2 linked regions of the Butyricimonas faecalis genome follow. The protein of the gene in region 2 interacts with the protein of the main gene of each other region in a pairwise test. Links are inferred from orthologs where the notes say so. Each region holds a gene or a part of one and is shown on either strand. Other genes may lie near its edges.

Region 1 (11,533 bases), 1.9 Mb from region 2 along the record:
ACAAGTAAGGTAAAAAATACAATTCGGAATAATCAACGGGAAAATACCCGGGATGACTATTTTAACGGAACCGCAATTGTCAGTGGTGAAAAGTACGGAACTTTTTATGGGTTTGCATTTAACGGATTGGATGCGACGAACGGAAGACCGACATTCAAGAATATGGATATAGATATTACGGAGAATGATTTGGATTATCTGGTAAAAATCGGTTGTTTGGAGCCGGATATCTCCGGAGGTCTTAATACCTCGTTAAGGTACAAGCGATTGCATTTGCGAGCCAGTTTTGCCATGTCGTTCGGGGCACAGACCTTTCTTCCGGATTTCTTTGCCACGGCAGGAGCGCCTAGACCGGAACAAAATGCACCCCGCTACTTGTTTAAACGTTGGCGTAAACCGGGAGACGAAAAGATCACGAATATTCCTTCTATCCCTGCCGGGAATCCGAATGAAATGAGCATTCAGTTGCCCGTTGAAGGGTATGTTGCCATGAGTCCTTATGCGATGTATAACCAATCTGATTTGAGGGTGGCAGACACTGATTTTATCCGGTGCAGGCAGATTTCTTTGCAATACGATTTACCTGATGCTTGGGTAAATAAGATTGGGGTCAGACGGGCATCCGTGAACGCCAGTCTATCCAATCCTTTCTTTATTGCTTTTGACAAAGCATGGGAAGGGCGTGACCCTGAAACGGCGAATTGGCCGGCACGTCGAACAGTTTCGTGCTCGTTGACTCTTAATTTTTAGTTGAACGGATAATTGTTAACATGATGAAAAACAAGATATTTATTTTAGGAGCTATCCTGGGATCGTTTATGCTGGGTTCTTGTAGTGATTTTTTGAAAGAAGAATCCCAAAGTGAAGTAATCCCGAAAACAGCATCTGACTTTTCGGAATTATTGTTGGGTACGGGGTATCCTGATGAGTCGACCCCGAGCTTTTCTTTCTTATCTTTGATGGATGATGATTGTGCTCATTTTTTGACTTATACAAGTCAGTGGGATCCGGAAGGGACCGTGGAAACGGCAAATGCTATCACCCAGTTCCCGATCTATTCATGGCAGCCGACTCTTGCCGATTATGATGGCTACGATAGTGAAATCAATACAACGGCAAGTTCTACCACGTACGCTCAATTCTATTCAAAGATATTGGGATGTAACGCCGTGCTGGATTATATTGATGAGGCCATAGGAACACAGGAAGATCGGGATCGGGTGAAGGCTGAAGCTCTTGCTGTGAGGGCGTTATTGTATTTCCAGCTGGTTAATATTTATGGGGAACCCTATAACCATAATAAGGACGCTTTAGGAGTTCCGGTTCGTCTGATTTCCGATTTGACGGAAAAGAACATAGAACGTTCCACGGTGGGATATATTTATGAAGAAGTGATTCTGAAAGATTTGTTGGAAGCCGCCCGTTTACTGGATCCCCTTCCGATTATGCGTAAGAATTTCCGGATCAATCAACCGGCTATTCATATCCTGCTTTCCCGGGTTTATCTGTACATGGAGAATTATAAAGAGTGTATTGCCGAGGTTGAGAAAGCAGAAAAACAAGGAATTGAATTGTTGAATATGGTAAATAACCTGGATGCTATCTTGACGGATAACGGTTATGCCACGATTTCTTACAATAACCCGGAGATCGAATGGATTTTCGGACCGACTGCGGTTGCAAGTCACTGGGAATATCTACCGGGAACAGCGCCTGCTTTCCGGGTTTTATGGGATCAGGAGAATGACCAACGTTTTTTGGCTTATGCACTCAAAACTGCGGATGAGGCAAATACTGTATACCTGAAAAAGCCAACGGGGAGTTCGGAATTAGGACAATCTATCCGTTCGGCAGAAGCCTTTTTGAACCGGATGGAAGCTTATGCCCTTTCCGGAGAGGAGGGCTTGGCGTTGGCCGAATTGAATGCATTCCGGAAGACCCGCATCATCGGTTACACGGATGTAACCCTGAGTGGTCAGTCCCTTTTAGATGAAATCCGGTTGGAACGTCGAAAAGAACTTTGTTTTGAAGGCCATCGCTGGTTCGATTTACGTCGTCAGGGAATGCCGGAAATCAAACACGCGTATAAGGCTGAAAAAGGAGGAGCGGTATATGAATATGTGCTGCAACAAGGCGATCCCATGTATACTATACCGTTTCCTAATAGTGTCGTATTACAAAACAGGGCTCTTATCCAGAATCCGTCACGGGAGATGAGTGCGAGACAAGGTGAGATTCAATAAACGTAAAATAGAAGATCATGAAAAAGATATTATTAGCTATAACTTGCCTGTGGGCTGCATGTATTTCTTGCAGCGATGACACGAAAATCGGTGCACCGGACGAAATATTGCCAGATTACGTACTGCCGCAGGGAGACGCTTCGGAGGAGGCAAACAATCGGATTCAGCAAATATTCGATACCTACACGTCTTACGTGCTTTATAATTACACGGAAAAAGATGCTTTTTGGACGCAGGCATCGGCAGGCGGTAGTGCGCAAACCTATCGGGTGACCATGGGAGAAACCCGCTATGTCGATGCCATGCTTGATTATATTCAGGATATTTGGCTCCAGTTTTTTCCGGAAGAGTTTTTGAAAAAAGGAGGAATGCCCTACCGGGTCTTTTTGGCCGATTCAATCTATTGGGATCGCGGTTGGGGTAAAATTCAATATAATTATCGCGTAAATGGTAATGCGCTTATTATTGGAGGCATGAATGCAAATTTGACTACGATGGATGCCGCAACCAAAAAAGCAAGGAAAAACGAACTATTGGGGGCGACATGGGATTACTACATCGCTCAAGGATTATTGGATGTTCCGGAAGAATTCTATGAAGATACGGATTACGAGACTGTTCCTGCCCTCCCTTCTGCCGGGGCTGAAGCGTTGGAGGCTTACCGGAAAAGAGGATTCCTGCCTTCATCCTATTATAATGGAATACCGGGAGAATGGTTCTGGGGAAGTTATGCATGGACTCGAGCCAAGGAGAATGACTTAAAATCTTTTTTATATAACCTGCGGGAAAAGACGGATGAGGAAGTTGCTTGGTTCCTGAATAACCCGGAATACGAATTAATCCAGAAAAAATGGAATATTTTAATTGATTACTATAAGAAAGAATTTGGTATTGATCTTCGAAAAATGGGTAATACCACCTTTGAATAAATCACTGTAAAAATAATTGTTTGTAGCGTATGAAAAAGAAACTTGTTTATGTCCTTTTTGCTTGCCTGGCCATGGTTAACATGGCTTTGGGCCAGCAAAAGGAGTCTCGTTTGACTTTAAATCCGGAAGTACCCGTGGCCGGTCAGAGTTTGGAATTGACGTATAATCCGAAAGGAGGACCATTAGAAGGTAAGTCCGATTTGGTCGGGATCATTTATATGTATAATTTTTATCACTGGGAGATGGGTGATGTGCAATTAAAACAGGAAGGAGAGCTTTGGAAAGGAACTTTCGAGATGCCGGAAAATTGTGCTTTTATCGCTTTTAAATTCCAGTCCACGTTTACCTTGCAACCGGATTCAACGGATAATAATAACGATAACGGGTTTATGTTTATCCCCCAAAATAGTGCGGGAGATTATTTACCGGGTAGATACCTTGCTTGGGGCGTGTTCCGGATGCCTTCGCTGGGATCGGAAACCGGGAATTATTTCTCTGGGAACTACAAGGAGATTTCTGATGAGGCTGCAATGATGTGGACAGATCAAGAGGCAAAACATTATCCTCAATATGGTCGACGCTTCTTCGGAACAATGAAATCTGTTTTGAAAAAAATGTATGGTGATAACAGCCGTCCCGGAATAGCACACTTGTTGAAAGTCATGGAAAACCAACCGGATTTGACCGAGAATGAATACGAGGAAATCAGTAATACTTACCGGTTTGACTTGAAAAATAAAGCAAAGGCGGATAGCGTGGATCAAGTGATACTTAAGTTGTTCCCTTATGGTGGAGTGGCCCGTTTTAACCGTTCATTTGAGTTGGATCGCCTATCTGGGGAGGAATACTTTGCGGCTGCCGACCGATTTAGAAAAGATTTCCCGATCGAGGCATGGAGAAAGAATCCGAATCCCCGGGGATTCGTGTATAACAATTTTTACAGAGAATTGGCCACGAGGTATTATAAATCGGGAAATTACAAGAAATTGGAAGAAATATTACCCGAGATGGATATGGTAATGATTAATGATGTCTTCCGAAAGAGTGTCGAGTTTGCTATTCGGAAAACACCCACGCCACCGGAAACTTATGTCGAGATTGCCAGAAAATTCATCGACCAGATGATTGCTAAGGTGGGGGATGGATCCTATAGTCAAACGATTACCGCTTCTCCCCGTCAAGCGGAAGAACTCGCTCGCTTGTGGTTGAATTATTATATTGGCGTGTATGCCCAGGTGGCCGAGAAATGTGGTCGTTATCAGGAAGTTGTGGATGTAATGAATTTGATAGACGAAGATCAACGGTATGCCTCTTATCCGGCAGGAAACGAAGCATATATCGCGAGTCTGGAAAAGTTGGGTCGTAATGATGAAGCCTTCGATGCCATGAAAGGCATTGCTAGTGCAGGACAGATGACCCCCGTGATTTATGATAAATTGCGAGAACAGTATGCCGCATTAAAAGATAAACCGGCCACTTTTGAAGCATGGATTGCTTCCCTAAAACCTAAACATGTAATTGAAAAAATAAAAAAGCAACTCCGGGCTGAAATGATCGATGTGCCCTTTGAACCTTTTGTTCTGGAATCACATTCGGGAGGTAAAGTAAAATCTGCTCGTTTCAAAAAAGATGAAATTGTGGTCATTGACTTCTGGGCCTTGTGGTGTGCACCTTGTATTGCAGCGTTGGATGGGATGCAAATGGCCGTGGATCTTTATGCGAATGATCCGACCGTGAAATTCTATTTCGTGATCACGCAGGATGAACCGAGAAAAGAAAAAATTGATGCATTATGGGAAAAGAATAATTTCCGGAATATGCAGGTGCTGTATGATGCGAATCCCAAAGGAAAAAATACCCGGAATGTCGTGTATAAATCCATGTTCCCGGGGACATCGGGTATTCCTCAAAAAGCCATCCTCAAAAATGGGCGTATCCGTTATCGTGCGGAAGGATACGGTGGAAGTCCCAGTGGTCTGATGGATGAGATTTCTTATGTTATCGAAATTCTTAAAGAGGAGGGAAATCATGTTGAGAAATAATCTAATCGTCCTGTTGCTCGCAGCAGCGGGACTTTTTTCTTCCTGTGAGGAAGGAAATCACTACTCGCTTACCGGGAATTTGCCTGCTCGTTATGATGGATGTCTGGTGAAGCTCACGCCTGCCACATTCTATTTTTCTAAAGAGAAAACCTGTCCCGTGGATAGCATCAAAATACAGGATGGCAAATTTCGGTTTGATGGAACGGTACAAAAACCGACAGTCTACGTGGTGACAATTGATGACGTTGACTATCAGATCCCGGATATGGGTTCTATGACCGTGGTGATTGAACCCGGAGATATTACAATGGTTTATGACACACTGGGAATCATCGTCTCCGGGACCCCTGTAAACGAACGTTACATGGCAACCATAGGAGAGGCAAAACGAGAAACAGTGCGTCAACGTCAGCTTTTATGGCAGGAACGGGATAGCGTGAAACGTTTACCGGGGAGCGTGGAAAATGAAGTGGATACTTACTATAACCAGAAAAGTAGTACGATTTTCAAAGAAAATATCATTCCGGCATCAGAAAACTTTATTCGGGAATACAGGGGTACCGAAATTGGGGAGTTCTTCTTCTTTCATTGTTGCGGGATGGATGCGTATAGTAAGGCATTTGTAGACAAAATTTACCCGACGATTCGTCCTGAAATACGGGAGCAATACGAGGCGTTAATCCGGGCTCGTCAAGAGAAACAGGATTATTTCATGTATTCGCAGAAAGCCACGAAAGTGGGAATGCCCTATCGGGAGGTTGTAGCCCGAACGCCAGAGGGGGAAGAGATTCGCTTATCGGATTATATTGGTAAGAAACAACTCGTCTTACTGGACTTCTGGGCATCTTGGTGTATTCCTTGCATTCAAGAGATTCCTTTGTTAAAGAAATTGCAGGAAAAATATGAACATCAAGGATTACAAATCGTGGGGGTATCCGTTGATTCTGACCGGGAAAAATGGGAAGGGGCTTTGGACAAGCATCACCCGGCAGGTATCCAGATTTCCGAACTGAAAGGTTGGGAAAGTACTTCCCGTGTTGATTACGGGGTACAAGCAATACCATTTACGGTTTTAATCGATACTTCCGGTAAAATTCATGCTCGTAATCCGCATGGTCCTCTTTTGGAAGAGATCATCGAGAAATATTTTTCCCGAAAATAGAAGTCATTTTTAATTGATTTAGGGTTATACCCCGAAAAACAATCTGTGTTTGAAAAGTTTTTCGGGATATAACCCTAAACATTTACCTTATTAGGCAAAAGTCGGTATTTCTTTGGGCCGGAATAACTTTTTCTGTATCACGTAATAGGCCACCAGGACGGCAGCACCGGTCACGATCCACGAAATAGGATAAATCACCATCAATGCATCGAAACTGGGCAATAACGGACAGACAAGATATATCCACAATAATCGTAAAACGCAGGTTCCGAATACGGTGAGAATAGCCGGTAGCATGGAATAGCCAAGTCCTCGGAGTGCTGCCCCGGCAATTTCATAAGAGCTCGCGATACATTGTGTCAGTAAGACAATATTCATGCGGAGCGCAGCGTAATGGAATACTTCCGGGCTGGACGTGAAGAAACTGATCGCGAAATGTTTCTGCCAGACAAATAGCACGTTCAGTAGCCCGCAACAGACAACGCTTAATAACATCGTCAGGCGGAAAATTTTTTTACAGCGCTCTATCTGTCCGGCCCCGTAATTCTGGCTGATAAAAGTTACCGCGGCCTGGCTGAAAGCGCTGACCACGAAATAGCAATAATACTCGTACGTGAGGGCCGCGGCAGAACCGGCAATGGCAGCGGAACCGAATCGGTTGACAGCAGCTTGTATGAAAATATTGGCAATCGAGAACACCATCCCCTGTATTCCCGCGGGAATTCCGATCTGAAGAACTTTCCGCAATTCGGGACGGGCAATTTGGAGATGCTTGATATCTAACTTGAAAGGCCCCTTCTCGTGCCGAAGAATGTATATGACCACCCCCGCGCTAAACATGTTGGCAATGACGGTACCGATGGCAACCCCCGCGACACTCATTTTGAAGACAATCACCAGTAACAGATTTAGCACCGTGTTGATCATCCCAGCCGCGACGAGGCAATAAAGAGGACGTTTCGTGTCACCCATACTACGAAGAATACTTGCCCCGAAATTGTATATCATGAAAAAAGGCATCCCGAGAAAGTAAATGCGGAGATACAGAACTGCCAGATCGATGACATCATCCGGGGTGTCCATGGCTTCCAGAATTGGTCGGGCGATGAGTAAACCCACCACGAGTAGCAGGCACCCGCTTACCAGGGCGATAACGGAAGTCGTGTGTACGGCACTCTTGATTCCTCGTTCATCCTTCTGCCCGATATAGTTGGCAATCACGACATTTGCCCCGACAGAAATCCCAACAAACAAGTTGATCATCAAGCTGATGACCGAAGCATTACTTCCCACGGCGGCTAGAGCTTGATCACTGGCGAATTTCCCAACAACAGCGACATCTACCGAGTTGAATAATTGTTGCAGAATACTGCTTGCCGCTAACGGTAGGGAAAACAACAGAATCTTGTTCAGCAAACTACCGTGCAGCATATCCATCCGGACCGCACTTTGTGATGATTTATTATGAGTTCCCATACTTTAATATTTTCATGACGCGAAAATATAGGAAACAACTTGACAATGACATATCCAGATTACTTTTTGTTTTATCAATTTTACAGATTCGGATATAAAAAATCCGCCCCGTTACCGAGGCGGATTCTTTATATAGACTTACTGTATGATTAGCAGTGTCCTTGAGCGCACATAGCTTCAGCAACTTTGATAAAGCCACCGATGTTAGCACCCTTAACGTAGTTGATCTTGTTACCCTCTTTACCGTATTTAACACAAGTATCGTGGATATCTTTCATGATCTGAGACAATTTAGCGTCTACTTCTTCAGCAGTCCAGCTATATCTCATTGAGTTTTGGCTCATTTCAAGACCAGAAACGGCAACACCACCGGCGTTAGCTGCTTTACCAGGAGCGAAAGTAATGTGCTCGTTCAAGTAGTTAACAGCCTCAGCAGTACAACCCATGTTAGAAGTTTCAACAACCATTTGGCAACCGTTAGCAACCAATTGTTTTGCATCTTCTTCGTTCAACTCGTTTTGGATAGCGCAAGGGAATGCGATGTCGCATTTTACTTCCCACGGTTTACGTTTCGGGAAGAATTTAGCACCGAATTTCTCAGCGTAAGGAGCTACAACGTCATTGTTGCTAGCACGCAATTCCAACATGTAGTCTACACCCTCTTGAGTTAAACCTTTCTCGTCATAGATATATCCGTCAGGACCAGAAATGGTAACCAATTTAGCTCCCAATTGAACTAATTTCTGAGCAGCACCCCAAGCCACGTTACCGAAACCAGAGATAGCTACAGTCTTACCGGCGATTTTCTCACCTTTCTCTGCCAACATGTGTTGTGCAAAGTATACGGTACCGTAACCGGTAGCTTCCGGACGTACTCTTGAACCACCGAATTCGCGGTTCTTTCCGGTTAATACACCGGTGAATTCGTTACGGATTCTCTTGTATTGTCCGAACAAGAAACCGATTTCACGAGCACCAACACCGATATCACCAGCAGGAACGTCAGTGTTCGGTCCGATATGTTTGCAAAGCTCAGTCATGAAGCTTTGGCAGAAACGCATAACTTCGTTATCTGATTTTCCTTTCGGGTTGAAGTCTGAACCTCCTTTACCACCACCCATCGGAAGAGTAGTCAAAGAGTTTTTGAATGTTTGCTCGAAACCTAAGAATTTCAAACCGCCAAGGGTTACTGACGGGTGGAAACGCAAACCTCCTTTGTACGGTCCAATAGCACTGTTGAATTGTACTCTATAACCGCGGTTGATTTGTACTTCACCTTTATCATCGATCCAGGGCACTCTGAACATGATTACTCTTTCAGGTTCTACCATCTTCTCAAGGATCTTGTTAGCCTTGTATTTCGGGTTTGCCTGATAAGTATCCCATACAGTTTCAATCACTTCTTGAACTGCCTGGTGGAATTCTGATTCACCTACGGTTCTAGCCTTTAAGGCATCCATGAATTCTTTAATCTCTGCTTTCATTTGAATATTGTTTAAGTAAAAACTTTAAAAAAACATTTTCATTTACTTGAATTATCAAAATTCGGTTCAAAGGTATGCTTTTGTTTATGATTCCAAAAATTTTTTGAGTTATTTTTTGGTAGGTGCAAACGTTATAATAGTTTAAAATTTCAATTACGATTCATGACGTGCTATAAATCTGTAATGAAACGTGTTAAATAAGCGTGTAACAATTACCGGGGAGCTGCATGGCCCGGCCTTCCAGTTCAAGTTTTAACAAAAGTACGGAGAGATCATGTACCGGGATGCGTGTAAGTTGATGTAACTGGTCGATATTTTGTTCTCCCGTTTTTCCCAAAATCTCCAGGAGCAATACTTCATGATTGGATTCGGAAAATAAATCCAGCGACATCTGCTGGGGGCCGGTGGAAAGGAGAGGCCAGTTGAGAATCCGGAGCATATCCTTGACATTTTCCACTAAGGCGGCAATATTTTGTTTGATCAACAGATTACACCCGCTGAAAGTCGGGTCTTCCGGTCTTCCGGGAATCGCCATCACGTCCCGGTTGTACGACAAGGCCTGCCGGGCAGTGGACATGGCTCCTCCTTTGACGGGTGATTCGGCAACAAGAGTCGCCTCGCTCATCCCCGCCACGATCCGATTGCGTTGAAGAAAATTGGTCGGCAAAACCTGCGCGCAAGTCGGGAACTCGGAAATTAAAGCGCCGCCTTGCTCCAGAATCTTTTCGGTCATACTTTTGTGTGAAGCAGGATAAACCATGTGCAGGCCATGTCCTAGAACGGCTTGTGCCTTTAACCCGTAATGCACGCATGCCGTGTGGGCGGCAATATCAATCCCGTAAGCCAGCCCGCTGATAATGTTTGGGTGATAGCCCGTGTCTGCCAGTTCGTGAAGCAACGTGTCGATCCGCTTCTTTCCCATCTCGGTTGCTTTACGAGTACCCACGATGGCAATATTCTTTGTGTCGTCCTCTTCAAGGCTCCCCTTATAAAATAGTACGAGAGGGGCATCCGCGCAATGCTTCAGAAGGCGAGGATAATTGGAGTCCTCGATCCCGCGTACATGAATGTGATATTTTTCCATGACCTTCAACTCTTGTTCTGCCATCTGTAACCAACGGGAGCGTTCGGGCTGGATATTTGTCAGGTTATTTTCCCGAAAAAGAGCTTCTATGTTTTGATCCGTCTCTTCGAAAAAACCGGAAATTCCACCACATTGTTGGAATAGAGAAGAAAAGAGAGCATTGTTAAGCCGAGGAGCCATCGTGATAGCAACCTTTGTCAGAATCGAGTTTTCATAATTCATATGTTGATGGTTAAAAGTGATTTTTGACAAAAGTAAATCTTAATAGTGTAAAAAACGAATGAAACGAGAAAAATGAATGTATAAACTTCACGGACCATTCTCGCCCCGTTTGGGCATCTGATCAAAATAATTTAATTTTGTACGGAAATACAGGATAAATGGAAAGTATTATTTTTACCACGGATGCTGGCATGGTCCTTGCTGAATTACTGGACGGAACCCAGCACGAGGATATATTTATCGTGGCAGATAAACATACCGTTCTCTTTTGCGATCGATTGTTCGAGAAGGTGGACTGGCTCCCCTCGCACGTGACCGTTCTGGATTGCGGGGAAGAGAATAAATCGGTGGAAAGCGTGAGCCGAATTTGGATGATGTTGAGTAAACAGGGGGCTAGGCGCTCTTCCATCCTCGTGTGCGTTGGAGGAGGTGTGGTGACCGACTTGGGAGGTTTCGCGGCTTCCACCTTCAAACGGGGGATGCGCTGCATAAATGTTCCCACGACACTGTTGGCGCAAGTCGATGCTTCCTTGGGCGGTAAAACCGGCTTCAACTTCAACGGTTTGAAAAACGAGATTGGTACCTTCTCCATTCCGGAAAAGGTAATTATCGATACCCGTTTTTTAAATCATTTACCCGTGCGGGAACGAATGTCCGGTTTCGCTGAAATGATCAAGCATGGTTTATTATCAAACCGGGAATACTTGATCCGGTTGTTGAACCTGGAACATCAGGAAACGACTCAGGAATACATGCTGGAACTGATTCGGCGTTCCGTGACAATAAAAAATGAAATCGTCACCCGGGATCCCAGGGAACAGGGGCTACGTAAGGTGTTGAATTTTGGGCACACGATCGGGCATGCCATCGAAAGTTTGTCTATCATGCAGG
Region 2 (11,436 bases):
ATCGGAAAATTTGGAGGAGAATCTGATAATTGGGTGTGGCCTCGTCATACGGGAGATTTCTCCATGTTTCGTATTTATACGAATCCAGAAGGGGAACCGGCATCCTATTCTCCAAAAAATATTCCATTGAGACCCAAGCATTCTCTTCCAATTTCTTTGAAAGGAGTGCAAAAAAATGATTTTACAATGATTTTGGGTTTTCCGGGAATGACTAATCGCTTTTTGACTAGCTATGGATTGAGATCTGTAATGGATGATAACGCTGTTGTGTACAATGTAGGAAAAGAAAAACTGCGTATCATGAAAGAGGGAATGGATAAGGACCCTAAAACAAAAATTCAGTATGCAGCGAAATATGCAACGAGTGCTAATGCATGGAAATATGTCGATGCCCAAAATAAAGCGGTAGAAAAATTGCAATTGATTCACGAAAAAGAACAACTTGAAAAAGATTTTACAGAATGGGTTCATGCTGACCCCCAGAGAGAAGCTCTATATGGTCATGTGCTTGATTGGATTCGGATGGGAATAGAAAAAACGAAAGATTTTTCCAGGGTACAACAGTATGCAATTAATGCCTTGTTGCAAGGGGGAGAGGCTACTGCATTTGCTTATCGTGCCAGCGATCTTTTGGCGGAACTTTGCAATACTCCTCGCCGAGATAAGAAATATGCAAAAACTCTTTCTACTTTAAAGGAAGCTTCGCATGATTTTTTCAATGATTTTAATGGCGATGTAGATGCAAATCTAACTGCTAGCATGTTAAAATTGTATGCAACAGAAGTCGAACCAGCGATGTACCCTGATATTATTGAATGGATCAATCAAAAGTATAAAGGAAACTTCGAACGTTTTGGTCAGGATTTGAAAAAAAATTCCATGTTCATGGATGAAGTAAAATTCAATAAATTCATCGAACATCCGGATGCAATAAAATTAGAGAATGACCTATGTTATAGAATTGCCATTTCCTTAAGTGCCCTTTTTGATAAATTGGCAGCGGTACCTTCCGATTCTTATGAAATGATTTCTAAAGGATCTCGTCTACTTGTAAAAGGTATGTTGCTTCAACATTCGGAAAAAATGTGGGCTCCCGATGCTAATTTTACGATTCGTTTAACTTATGGTAAAGTGTGCGGTTACGTTCCGCGGGATGGGGTGTATTATGATTATTATACAACATTAAGTGGTGTCTTTGAGAAGGAGAACTCTCTGGATGGTGAATACGAAGTACCTGACAAATTGAAAGATTTGTATTTGGCTAAGGATTTCGCTCCTTATGGAAAAGAGAATATAAATGTTTGCTTTATTACCAATAATGATATTACTGGTGGAAATTCCGGTTCTCCCGTTATAAATGGCGATGGAGAACTAGTAGGTGTTGCTTTTGATGGGAATTATGAAGCTATGTCTGGGGATTTGAATTTTGAAGAAAACTTACAACGTTGTATCAGTTTGGATATTCGTTATGTGTTATTTATTATTGATAAGTTTGCGCGAGCTCATAATTTAATTCAAGAAATGAAGATTGTAGCTTAGAATAAAAGTGTTTGATATAAAAAAACGGTCAAAATTTTTTGACCGTTTTTTTTTGTATATCGTTCTCTTGCTTTACTTCAACCACTTATCCAACCAAGCAGCGAAAGTACGTTGCCACAAGATCCCGTTCTGGCAGCCGAGCACCCAGTGACATTCTTCCGGGAAGTATAAGTACTGTGCCGGGATGCCACGCATACGGGCGGCATTGAAAGCTCCCATGCCTTGAGAAGCATCGATACGGAAATCTTTCTGTCCGTGGATAACCAGAATAGGGGTATCCCATTCTCCGACAAATTTGTGCGGGGAATTGTCAAACGTGCGTTGAGCCACCTTGTTGTTCTTTTCCCACGGGGCACCACCCATATCCCAATTGGCGAACCACATCTCTTCGGTGTTGTAGTACTGCATCTCCATGTTAAAAATTCCGCAATGGGCGATGAATGCTTTGAAGCGTTTGTCATGATGTCCGGCAAGGAAATACACGGAGAAACCGCCATAAGAAGCTCCCACGCAACCCAAACGGTTTTCATCGATATAAGGTTCCTGCTTCACCTCGTCGATAGCAGAGAGGTAGTCCTTGATATTTTGTCCGGGGTAGTCTCCACTGATTTGTTCATTCCACTCCTGTCCGAATCCCGGTAGACCGCGACGATTCGGGGCAACGATGATGTAACCGTTGGCAGCCATCATTTGGAAATTCCAGCGATAACTCCAGAACTGGCTCACGGTACTTTGCGGGCCTCCCTCGCAATACAGAATTGCCGGGTATTTTTTGTTCGGGTCGAAATGAGGAGGATAAATAACCCACGTTAACATCTGCTTGTTATCCGTGGTCTTGATCCAGCGGGATTCAACCTTACCCATGGTTAATTGATCCAAAATTCCTTTGTTCACGAAAGATAATTCCGTGTCTTTGCCCGTGGTGGGGTCTACTTTGTAGATTTCGGCGGGTTTGCTCATGGATACTTTCGTGGCGATCAGATAATCGTTTACAGGGGTAACAGACGTGTAGTTGTGTACACCTTCCGTGAGTTTCTCGATCTTCCCGTCATTTAAGGTCAACTTGTAAATTTCATCCGTGGCGTGATAATCCGAGATAAAATAGATCGTATTATCATCTGCCCAAGCCAGGCCTCCGACATTTTGATCGAAATCTTTCGTGTACTCTTTTTTCTCTCCGGTTTTCAAATTCATCACGAACAGACGGATTTTGTCGGCTTCGTAACCGTCACGTTCCATGCTTTCCCATGCCATGAGTTCCCCGTTGGGAGAGATCACCTGGTTTTGGTCGTATCCCATCATCCCTTCCGTGAGATTCGTGGTTTTACCGGAATTCAAATCGTACAGGTATAGATCCGTGTTCGTGGAACTCATGTAAGCAATGCCTTCTTTTTTACGGGCCATGTAGATTACCCCCTTGCCGTCTTTCGTCCAAACGAGTTGTTCGGTTCCACCCCAAGGCCGAACGGGAGATTCCCATTTTTCACCTTCCATGATGTCTTTTCCCGTGGTTACCATTTGTCCGGGGATATAGTCAGCCACGAAAGGATGCGTGTAAGCTTCCACCCAGTCATTCCAATGACGGTAAACTTGGCCATCAATCAAACGGGCATTTGCCTTCGGAAGATCGGGGTGTAAATCATGAACATCTTGTTCTAATTTCACGTCTTTCAGGAAAAGAAGTTTGGACTTGTCCGGAGAGAAAATAAATCCCCCGATGCCACCTTCAACATTGGTTAACTGGGTAAGCCCGCTACCATCGGCATTCATCTCCCATAATTGTACGGAACCGGATTTGCTGGACATGAAAGCGATTTTACCATCGGAAGTCCAGGTCTCTCCGAATTCTTTGTAATCCGTGTCTGTTAATTGTTTGGATTTCCCGTCGGCTAAGTTCATCACGTAGATATCACTGTACGAGCGATCTTCTTCCTTGTTGAAATAAGTCACGTCATACAAGAGTGTTTTCTGATCGGGGGATACACTTACGCCACCGATTCTACCAAATGACCATAACACCTCGGGAGTCATCACGTCGGATGCTAGTTTCATATCCGGTGTTTTATAACTTGGTTTTACTGCTTCTTTCTTGCTGTCACACGACACCATTGCCAACAAGATGAATGCAGAACATAAATAATTCTTCATTGTAATTTTAGCTGTTTTTATTACACGATTTTCTTATTTTGTTGTCGGTTGTACGCCATTTTCCATGGCTTCCACGATCTTTTGGGTAAGCTCTTCTGCTAACTCCGGGTTATCCATAACCAATTGTTTCACGGTTTCCCGTCCTTGTCCCAGTTTACTTTCCCCGTAAGAGAACCAGCTACCGCTCTTCTTGATCACGTTGTATTCAACGCCCAAGTCAACAATTTCTCCGGAGCGGGAAATTCCTTCCCCGTACATGATGTCGAATTCGGCTTTCTTGAATGGAGGGGCAACTTTGTTTTTCACCACCTTCACGCGGGTGTGGTTACCGTAAATCTCCTCTCCGTCTTTGATTTGTCCCACGCGACGGATATCCAGACGTACGGACGCGTAAAATTTCAAGGCGTTACCACCCGTGGTGGTTTCGGGGTTACCGAACATGACACCGATTTTATCGCGCAACTGGTTGATGAAAATACAGCAGGTATTGGTTTTACTGATCGTTCCTGTCAATTTACGTAGAGCTTGTGACATCAAGCGGGCTTGTAATCCCATCACGCTATCACCCATGTCTCCCTCGATCTCGGCTTTGGGCGTAAGGGCTGCCACGGAGTCGATCACGATGATATCAATAGCGGCAGAGCGGATGAGTTGCTCTGCAATTTCGAGGGCTTGTTCCCCATTATCCGGTTGTGATATAAATAAGTTATTCACGTCAACACCCAGTTTCTCGGCATACGAGCGGTCGAAAGCGTGCTCCGCGTCAATGATAGCGGCGATACCGCCTTGTTTCTGGGCCTCGGCAATGGCATGAATTGCCAGGGTAGTTTTACCGGAAGATTCGGGACCGAATATTTCAATGACACGGCCTTTCGGGTATCCTCCCACGCCTAACGCCCTGTCTAATCCGATAGAGCCGGAAGGGATGACCGCAACATCTTCCACGACATTATCTCCAAGTTTCATGACACTCCCCTTACCGAAATTCTTTTCAATTTTGTCAAGGGTAAGTTGAAGTGCTTTTAACTTGTCTTGATTGGTTTCTGTGTTTGCCATAATTAATTTATTTTAGATTTATGATTTACGATTTTAGATTGTCAATTTTCCATTTTTAATTGTTCGAGGATTTGTTTCGCGTGATCCTTCGTGTTTACCTTCGCGATCACTTTTTCAATGATACCGTTTTCGTCAATCACAAAAGTGGTACGCACGACTCCCATGTAAGTCCTCCCGTATAATTTTTTTTCAGCCCACACACCGTATGCTTCCAGTATCTTTTTCTCGGTATCGGCAATCAGGTTAAATGCCAGGTTATATTTGGCGATAAATTTCAAATGTGAATTTGCCGAATCGGGGCTGACACCAACCACTTCAAACCCTTTCTCCGTGAGGGAAGAATAACCGTCATTCAGACTACATGCTTCAGCCGTGCATCCCGACGTGTTATCTTTCGGGTAAAAATAGAGGATTAATTTTTTACCTTTAAAATCATCCAGCGTGATTTTTTTCCCGTCCTGATTTATACCCTCGAAGCAAGGGGCTTTATCTCCTTCTTTTAATGATGCCATATTCATTTATAATTAGTGATTTACGATAAGGAATATAAACAATTTATGATTTGATATAACTTGTTTACTTCTTTTCCCGTAGTCTATGTACAAAAGTAGGAATATTTTGGTGAAATGAAATAGAGTTTTGGAATATTTGTACATTTGCATCAATCTAAAAATAGTCTATGGAACTTATTGAAACGTATAATTTGACAGGACTGATTATCGGGATTTGCACGTTTCTGATAATCGGATTATTTCATCCCGTGGTGATCAAAGCGGAATATTACTGGGGGACGGGTTGCTGGTGGATTTTCCTTGTTTTGGGAATCATTGGAACCGTGGCAGCTTTGTGGGTGACGAACGTGCTATGGTCTTCCTTACTGGGCGTGTTTTCCTTTTCTTCTTTCTGGACGATCAAGGAGATTTTCGAGCAGAAAGAGCGAGTGCGTAAAGGGTGGTTTCCCGCCAACCCGAAGAAACAGAATAAAAAGAATGTAAAATTTAAAATGTAGAGTTTAGCATAAAAAAGCTTTGTGTGGGAGAAAAATCATAAATCGGAAATCATAAATCAATAAATTAACATGGATAGTTCAGCAATAATAGAACGAATGAACCGGGAGAGTCGGGGAACGTTAATGGCGAGTTTGGGTATTGAATTTACCGGTGTCGGGGAAAATTGGTTGGAGGCAAAAATGCCTATTGACGAACGGACAATGCGTCCCGGAAATTTGTTGCATGGTGGAGCAATTATGGCGTTAGTGGAAACCGTGGGAAGCGGGTTGACTTACATCGGGGAGAATTTGGAAGAGAATCACGTGTTTGGAATTGAGATTAATGCCAATCATGTTCGAAAAGCACAAGGAAAATACGTGATCGGTCGTGCGGAATTCATTCATAAAGGCCATCGTACGCACGTGGTAGCTGTCAACGTGACGGATGAATTCGGGAATTTGGCTTCCGTGGGGCGGATTACGAATGTGGTGCTACCTAAATCATCAGATGGGAAGTGATAAAGTTGGATTGTTGTTTCAAGTAATCAATATATCTATCCGGTTCTTGTGGGGAGTCAACGTTAAGGAGACTTCCCTTTTGGATGTATAGTTGTTTCTATATCCAACGGAATTAAGAATAGGATAATTTTCATGAGCCCATTGTGAGCCCTTTTTGAATTTTGGAATGTATTGAAATACAATTAACTGATGGGATTGTCTTGTGAAATTAGTTCATTTATGAGCCCATTGTGAGCCCTTTACAGTATAATAAGTACCTTTTCCTGTTGTTCCCTGCATATCCAACCAATCTGTTAATTGTTGGAGTATACGTGAGGCTGTAGCTTTACTTACTCCTAAAATATTTTGTAAATCCGAATTCGTTATACTTCCATTTTTTACTACATATTCAATAACGGGAATATATCTTTCATCTACTTCTTGTGCTAATAATTGCGAACGTACGTCTGTATAATAAGTAATCATTAAGCCACTGATCATTTCTAATTTAGGTGGGAGTAATTTATAAGTATTGGTCGCTTCCAAAATACGTTTATAACCGCGTCCCCAACTTTCAATATCTCCGCTTCTGAAAAGAGTATTTGCAATAGTTTGGTTATATGGACGGGATGGATGATTTTCAAAAAGTCGTTTGATGGTCCAGTCCTCTGGTAAACGTCCTGCGTTCCAAAAAGTAATATGGTTAGGAAATACACTTATTTGCGTGGGTGTTGCATCAGCATAATCCTTATGTGCGATACAATTTAGTAATGATTCTCGTAATGCTTCAAGTGGGAATTGTGGAGTTTCACGTCTAGAAATTCCTTCGTATGAAATACTATATATTAAGTATTTGGTTTTTATCAAGTCCATTGCTTTGTCTATCTGTTCCATTAAGGAGCCGTGGACTTCGTCTTGAAAAGCCAAATTCCCTTTGTCATCTTTAAAGAAACCTATCTTTATATATGCACCATGTATAAATCTTTCTGGATCGGAATGAAACAGTAATACTGCTGCACGATTTAGTTGTCTTGTTTCTTCATCGATTAAGCGTAAGTCGTAAAGTAATTTTTCGGTAGTATCATTCAATACATCTGGATCTACACGTCCACTTCTTGCAGCTTCCTTACGGAATCGGTTTAAAGCAGTAATGGATAAATCCTCTATTTTAGCCCTTTCTATGGGGTATTCATCCCAGTATTTTCCTGTGCGTTGTAGGATAAATCGGTTCAATGCAGCACCTTTTAACTCTTGTTTTGTACTACCACTTCGGTAGTGGTACTGGCCTTTATAATTTATGGGATTAGGATAAGGTGGTACAATGATTTCAATATATTCTAATCCATTTTCTTCTAACAGATTTACATCAACTATAATCCCTAGTATATTGCGAACTTTGTTAGGAATATCTTCTAGTAACTTTTTAGCATCAGTTACTCCTACTATTTTACCCTGATCGTCCATACCTATATATAGCCTACCGCCTATGGCATTAGTAAAGCCGCATATCCATTTTAGGTACTCGTCACGCCAATTCTCTTTCCACTCTATATTTTGATTTTCATTCATGTATTTGTTCCCTTTTTGCAAAATTACTAAAAATACTGACTATCAAGAAGGAATGTTGTCAATTATTCTTTCTTTTTAATCAGATGATATAAGTTGAAGGGGGACTTTGTATAAGGGAACATTTCTCTTTTAATGTGGAAAAATGGAAGGAAAAATTAGAATACTCTGAATTATGAGATCATGCGCAAGAATTATTTTAGCAGGAGCTCTTTTAATTGTATTATTTCTTGTTTGAGTTTTCCTATTTCTTCTGCAAGTGCTTTTATTTCAGAGTCTTTTTGAGCTATAATGTTAAGAAGTTTATCTTCAATATTTTCGTTTACTGTAAAAAGTGGAGATGTTTCATTTTGTTGAGATTGAAGTTTTTCTCCTTTCCCGGTAAAAACCCAGATAGGTGACAGGTCGGGGAATGCTGTGAAAAGTTTCGTTAACGTGTCTTCTGTAATACCAGTTTTACTTTCTAAAGTCCCCCGTGATATACCGGTTAATGAGTAAAATTCCCTTTTACTTCTTCCTAATTCTGCTATAAATTGCAAAATTCTTTGTTTTATTGGCGAAATATTTTGTATTTCTTGTGACATTATGGCGAAATATTTTGTATGTTTGTAAAGTCTTAGCCGGTTAAGGCCGTGTAAATATACAGAAAATAACGCATCGGGCAATGATAAATTCATTGTCATGAGGAAGGAATATGTTTGTCATAAATGGTAAGGATAGAGCCATTTTTATCTATCTTAATTTTAAATTTTCCATTATGAATGGTATTGAAAAAGGTGATTCTTCTACGTCTCCGCTGAAGGATATACTTGCTGATCTGACGGTAAAAGACGTTGAGCGATTGAAAGATTATTATGTTGAAGAAGCGAAACGTTTGATGGCATTTTTTGGACAGGAGGAAGAGGATGCTTTAGGTTTTATGAAAAAGCACTTGCGGATTGTCGAGGCTTTGTTGCGAGAATTGCAGTTTCCATGGGAGGCTTGTATACCGGTACTGTACGGTAGTTTTATGCACTATATTGTTTTGGAAGAGGAAAAAGGGAAACGGAAACGTTTATCCAATCTAATGACAGAGTTGATAAAGAGAATGAAATTCTTTGCTAAAAAAGAGGCGTTAATCATGGGGACAACACGTCACTATCAAGAACAGCGGCAAGAAGTTGAAGCTTTGATCGCTTTACGAGATAATGAGTTTAATGCATTGCGATCGTGAACGAAAGGAGTGAAGGTGTTTTTTCTGACGGGATGTCGGGAAAGCAACAAGGTATGTCACTGAAAGATTATTATTTGATAAAATCACAAGTGGTGAGAAGATGCCGGAGGCATAAGTTGATGGAGGAAAATGAAGAAAATTTGTTGAGAGGTTTACTATATGATATGGATGAAATAAAACAACTCTTGGATTATTTGAAACTTCCCTGGATGAAGTTGGCAAACGTGTTTTTTCAAGGGTATATCGATTCTCCTTTGATGGGTAAGCACGAGAGAGTGTTGGCTTCACGCTTTATTGAATTGATGGTGAAGTTGTCTGGGGAAACTTCTTTTGTCGAGAAATGGATGGAGTATCATGCTGCCCAGATCAATGAAATTAAGGAATTGCAATCCGCCTGTAAGATAAAACAGGCTTGCAGTATTGCGGTCGGGGAGAAGTTGTTGCGAGATCTCCCGTTAAGGCAATTAGTTGAGATACATGATATGATAGAAACGTTTCTTGGATACAATCCTTGAGAAGTGAAGAGGAGGTGGAGCTTTTTCACTCCGTGGAGATATCGTTCAATGCAATGGCGATTGGCACGAAATGTCATACGCTACCCGTAATGATTTTTGTTGGTGAATCTCTATTTTTGTGTAATAAAAATTTACGTGGGAGGACGAGGGGAAATCAGAAGGTATGTGGGGGGAGATAAGGCAACACAAGCAGATGAGTGACGTGTTGCCTTCGTTTCATAGTCGTTTGGAAACTGGGTTTGATGCATTGGCAATACCGCCATGGTATTCTAGGCGTGATCGAACACCCCCTTATCAGGCAACTATTCGTGTTGAAAAAATAGGTCTTTAGGAATGAAGTCGTTTAATGGTTTCTTCCAATTTGAACATTTCATCCCGAAGGCGGGCGGCTTCCAGAAAGTCCATCTCTTTAGCGGCTTTTTGCATGGCCGCTTTTGTTTTTTGCAGCATTTTTTCCAGTTCCGGTTTGCTCATGTAAGCGGTAACGGGGTCGGCAACCATGTTCACGTGTTCTTCTTCGATGTAAGCACGGGAGGTCTCTTTCAGCACGGATTCCGTGGTTTTACGTATCTGGGTAGGGGTGATGCCGTGTTGACGGTTGTATTCCATTTGTTTCTCTCGACGATACCGGGTTTCATCGATGGTTTCCTGCATGGAGCGGGTAATCGTGTCGGCATACATGATGACTTTACCGTTTAGGTTACGGGCGGCACGTCCCGAGGTCTGTATTAGTGAACGGGTGGAGCGTAGGAATCCTTCCTTGTCGGCATCGAGGATGGCAACAAGGGAAACTTCGGGCATATCCAATCCTTCACGCAATAAGTTTACTCCCACGATCACGTCGATCACTCCTTTACGTAAATTTTCGATGATCTGTACTCGTTCCAGCGTGTCCACGTCGGAGTGGATGTATTGGCATTTGATGCGAATACGGTCTAAATATTTGCTTAGCTCCTCCGCCATACGTTTGGTCAACGTGGTAACAAGTACTTTCTCGTTGATCTCGATACGTTTTTGTATCTCGTTGATGAGGTGGTCTATCTGGTTTTTGCTGGGAACCACTTCTATTTCCGGATCGAGGATTCCGGTGGGGCGGATGATTTGTTCCACGACTACGCCGTTGCATTTCTCCAATTCGTAATCGGCCGGGGTGGCACTGACGTATATGGTTTGCCCCGTGTTCGCTTCGAATTCTTCGAACGTAAGCGGACGATTGTCAAAGGCTGCCGGAAGACGGAACCCGTATTCCACGAGGGTTTGTTTGCGGGAATGGTCGCCGCCGTACATGGCTCGCACTTGCGGGAGGGTCACGTGAGACTCGTCCACGACAAGCAGGAAATCCCGCGGGAAGTAATCCAGCAGGCAGAAGGGGCGAACGCCGGCTGCCCGTCCGTCGAAGTAGCGGGAGTAATTTTCGATGCCGGAACAATAGCCGAGTTCTCTAATCATTTCCACGTCATATTTTACCCGTTCATCCAGTCGTTTCGCTTCAAAATGTTTGCCGATGGAGTTTAAGAAATCAACTTGTACTACCAGGTCGTGTTCTATGTCATGAATGGCTTTCGCGAGCGTGGCTTTGTCCGTGACGAACAGGTTGGCGGGGTAGATGTTCAGATTTTCCATTTCATCAATCGTTTTCCCGGTCTGTGGGCTGAATGATGTGATCCGGTCAATCTCGTCATCCCAGAACTCGATTCGATAAGCCATTCCCTCGAAAGTTTCAATGGACGGGAAGATGTCCACGGTTTCTCCTTTTGCCCGGAAACTGCCTCGTTTGAATTCCAGTTCGTTATTCACGTAAAGGGCATCTATCAATTGGCGTAAAAGTTTGTTCCGACCAATTTTCAGTCCCCGCTTCAAGTGAATGATGTTCGAGCCGAAAGCTGTCGGGTCTGCCATACCGTAAAGGCATG

The links.
Region 1: the proteins of recA (region 2) and dprA interact in binary tests that used the Bacillus subtilis proteins (3 or more experiments, as listed by UniProt). The link is inferred for Butyricimonas faecalis from one-to-one orthologs.

Annotation. Positions count from the first base shown.
Region 1 is NZ_CP032819.1:2,664,927-2,676,459, reverse strand. Bases 8,587-11,533 are described here. They hold dprA (DNA-processing protein DprA), read right to left. Parts: upstream 10,643-11,533; coding sequence 9,530-10,642; downstream 8,587-9,529. Other genes in these bases: aroB (3-dehydroquinate synthase), read left to right, coding at 10,801-11,533; gdhA (NADP-specific glutamate dehydrogenase), read right to left, coding at 8,587-9,336. Also shown: D8S85_RS11750 (SusC/RagA family TonB-linked outer membrane protein), read left to right, coding at 1-750; D8S85_RS11745 (RagB/SusD family nutrient uptake outer membrane protein), read left to right, coding at 771-2,243; D8S85_RS11740 (hypothetical protein), read left to right, coding at 2,261-3,172; D8S85_RS11735 (TlpA family protein disulfide reductase), read left to right, coding at 3,202-5,214; D8S85_RS11730 (TlpA disulfide reductase family protein), read left to right, coding at 5,201-6,376; D8S85_RS11725 (MATE family efflux transporter), read right to left, coding at 6,467-7,852; more of gdhA, read right to left, coding at 8,002-8,586. UniProt on the Bacillus subtilis protein: Protein that helps load RecA onto ssDNA during transformation. Binds cooperatively to circular ssDNA, is able to bridge different segments of DNA. Favors the loading of RecA onto SsbA- or SsbB-coated ssDNA and formation of RecA-DNA filaments.
Region 2 is NZ_CP032819.1:729,056-740,491, reverse strand. What follows is about bases 2,733-5,582. They hold recA (recombinase RecA), read right to left. Parts: upstream 4,744-5,582; coding sequence 3,721-4,743; downstream 2,733-3,720. Other genes in these bases: D8S85_RS03100 (DUF4491 family protein), read left to right, coding at 5,423-5,582; bcp (thioredoxin-dependent thiol peroxidase), read right to left, coding at 4,785-5,255; D8S85_RS03115 (S9 family peptidase), read right to left, coding at 2,733-3,687. Also shown: D8S85_RS03120 (S46 family peptidase), read left to right, coding at 1-1,539; more of D8S85_RS03115, read right to left, coding at 1,612-2,732; more of D8S85_RS03100, read left to right, coding at 5,583-5,752; D8S85_RS03095 (PaaI family thioesterase), read left to right, coding at 5,822-6,250; D8S85_RS03090 (RNA-binding domain-containing protein), read right to left, coding at 6,464-7,798; D8S85_RS03085 (hypothetical protein), read right to left, coding at 7,990-8,379; D8S85_RS03080 (hypothetical protein), read left to right, coding at 8,553-9,008; D8S85_RS03075 (hypothetical protein), read left to right, coding at 9,005-9,523; excinuclease ABC subunit UvrB, read right to left, coding at 9,851-11,436. UniProt on the Bacillus subtilis protein: Multifunctional protein involved in homologous recombination, DNA repair and competence.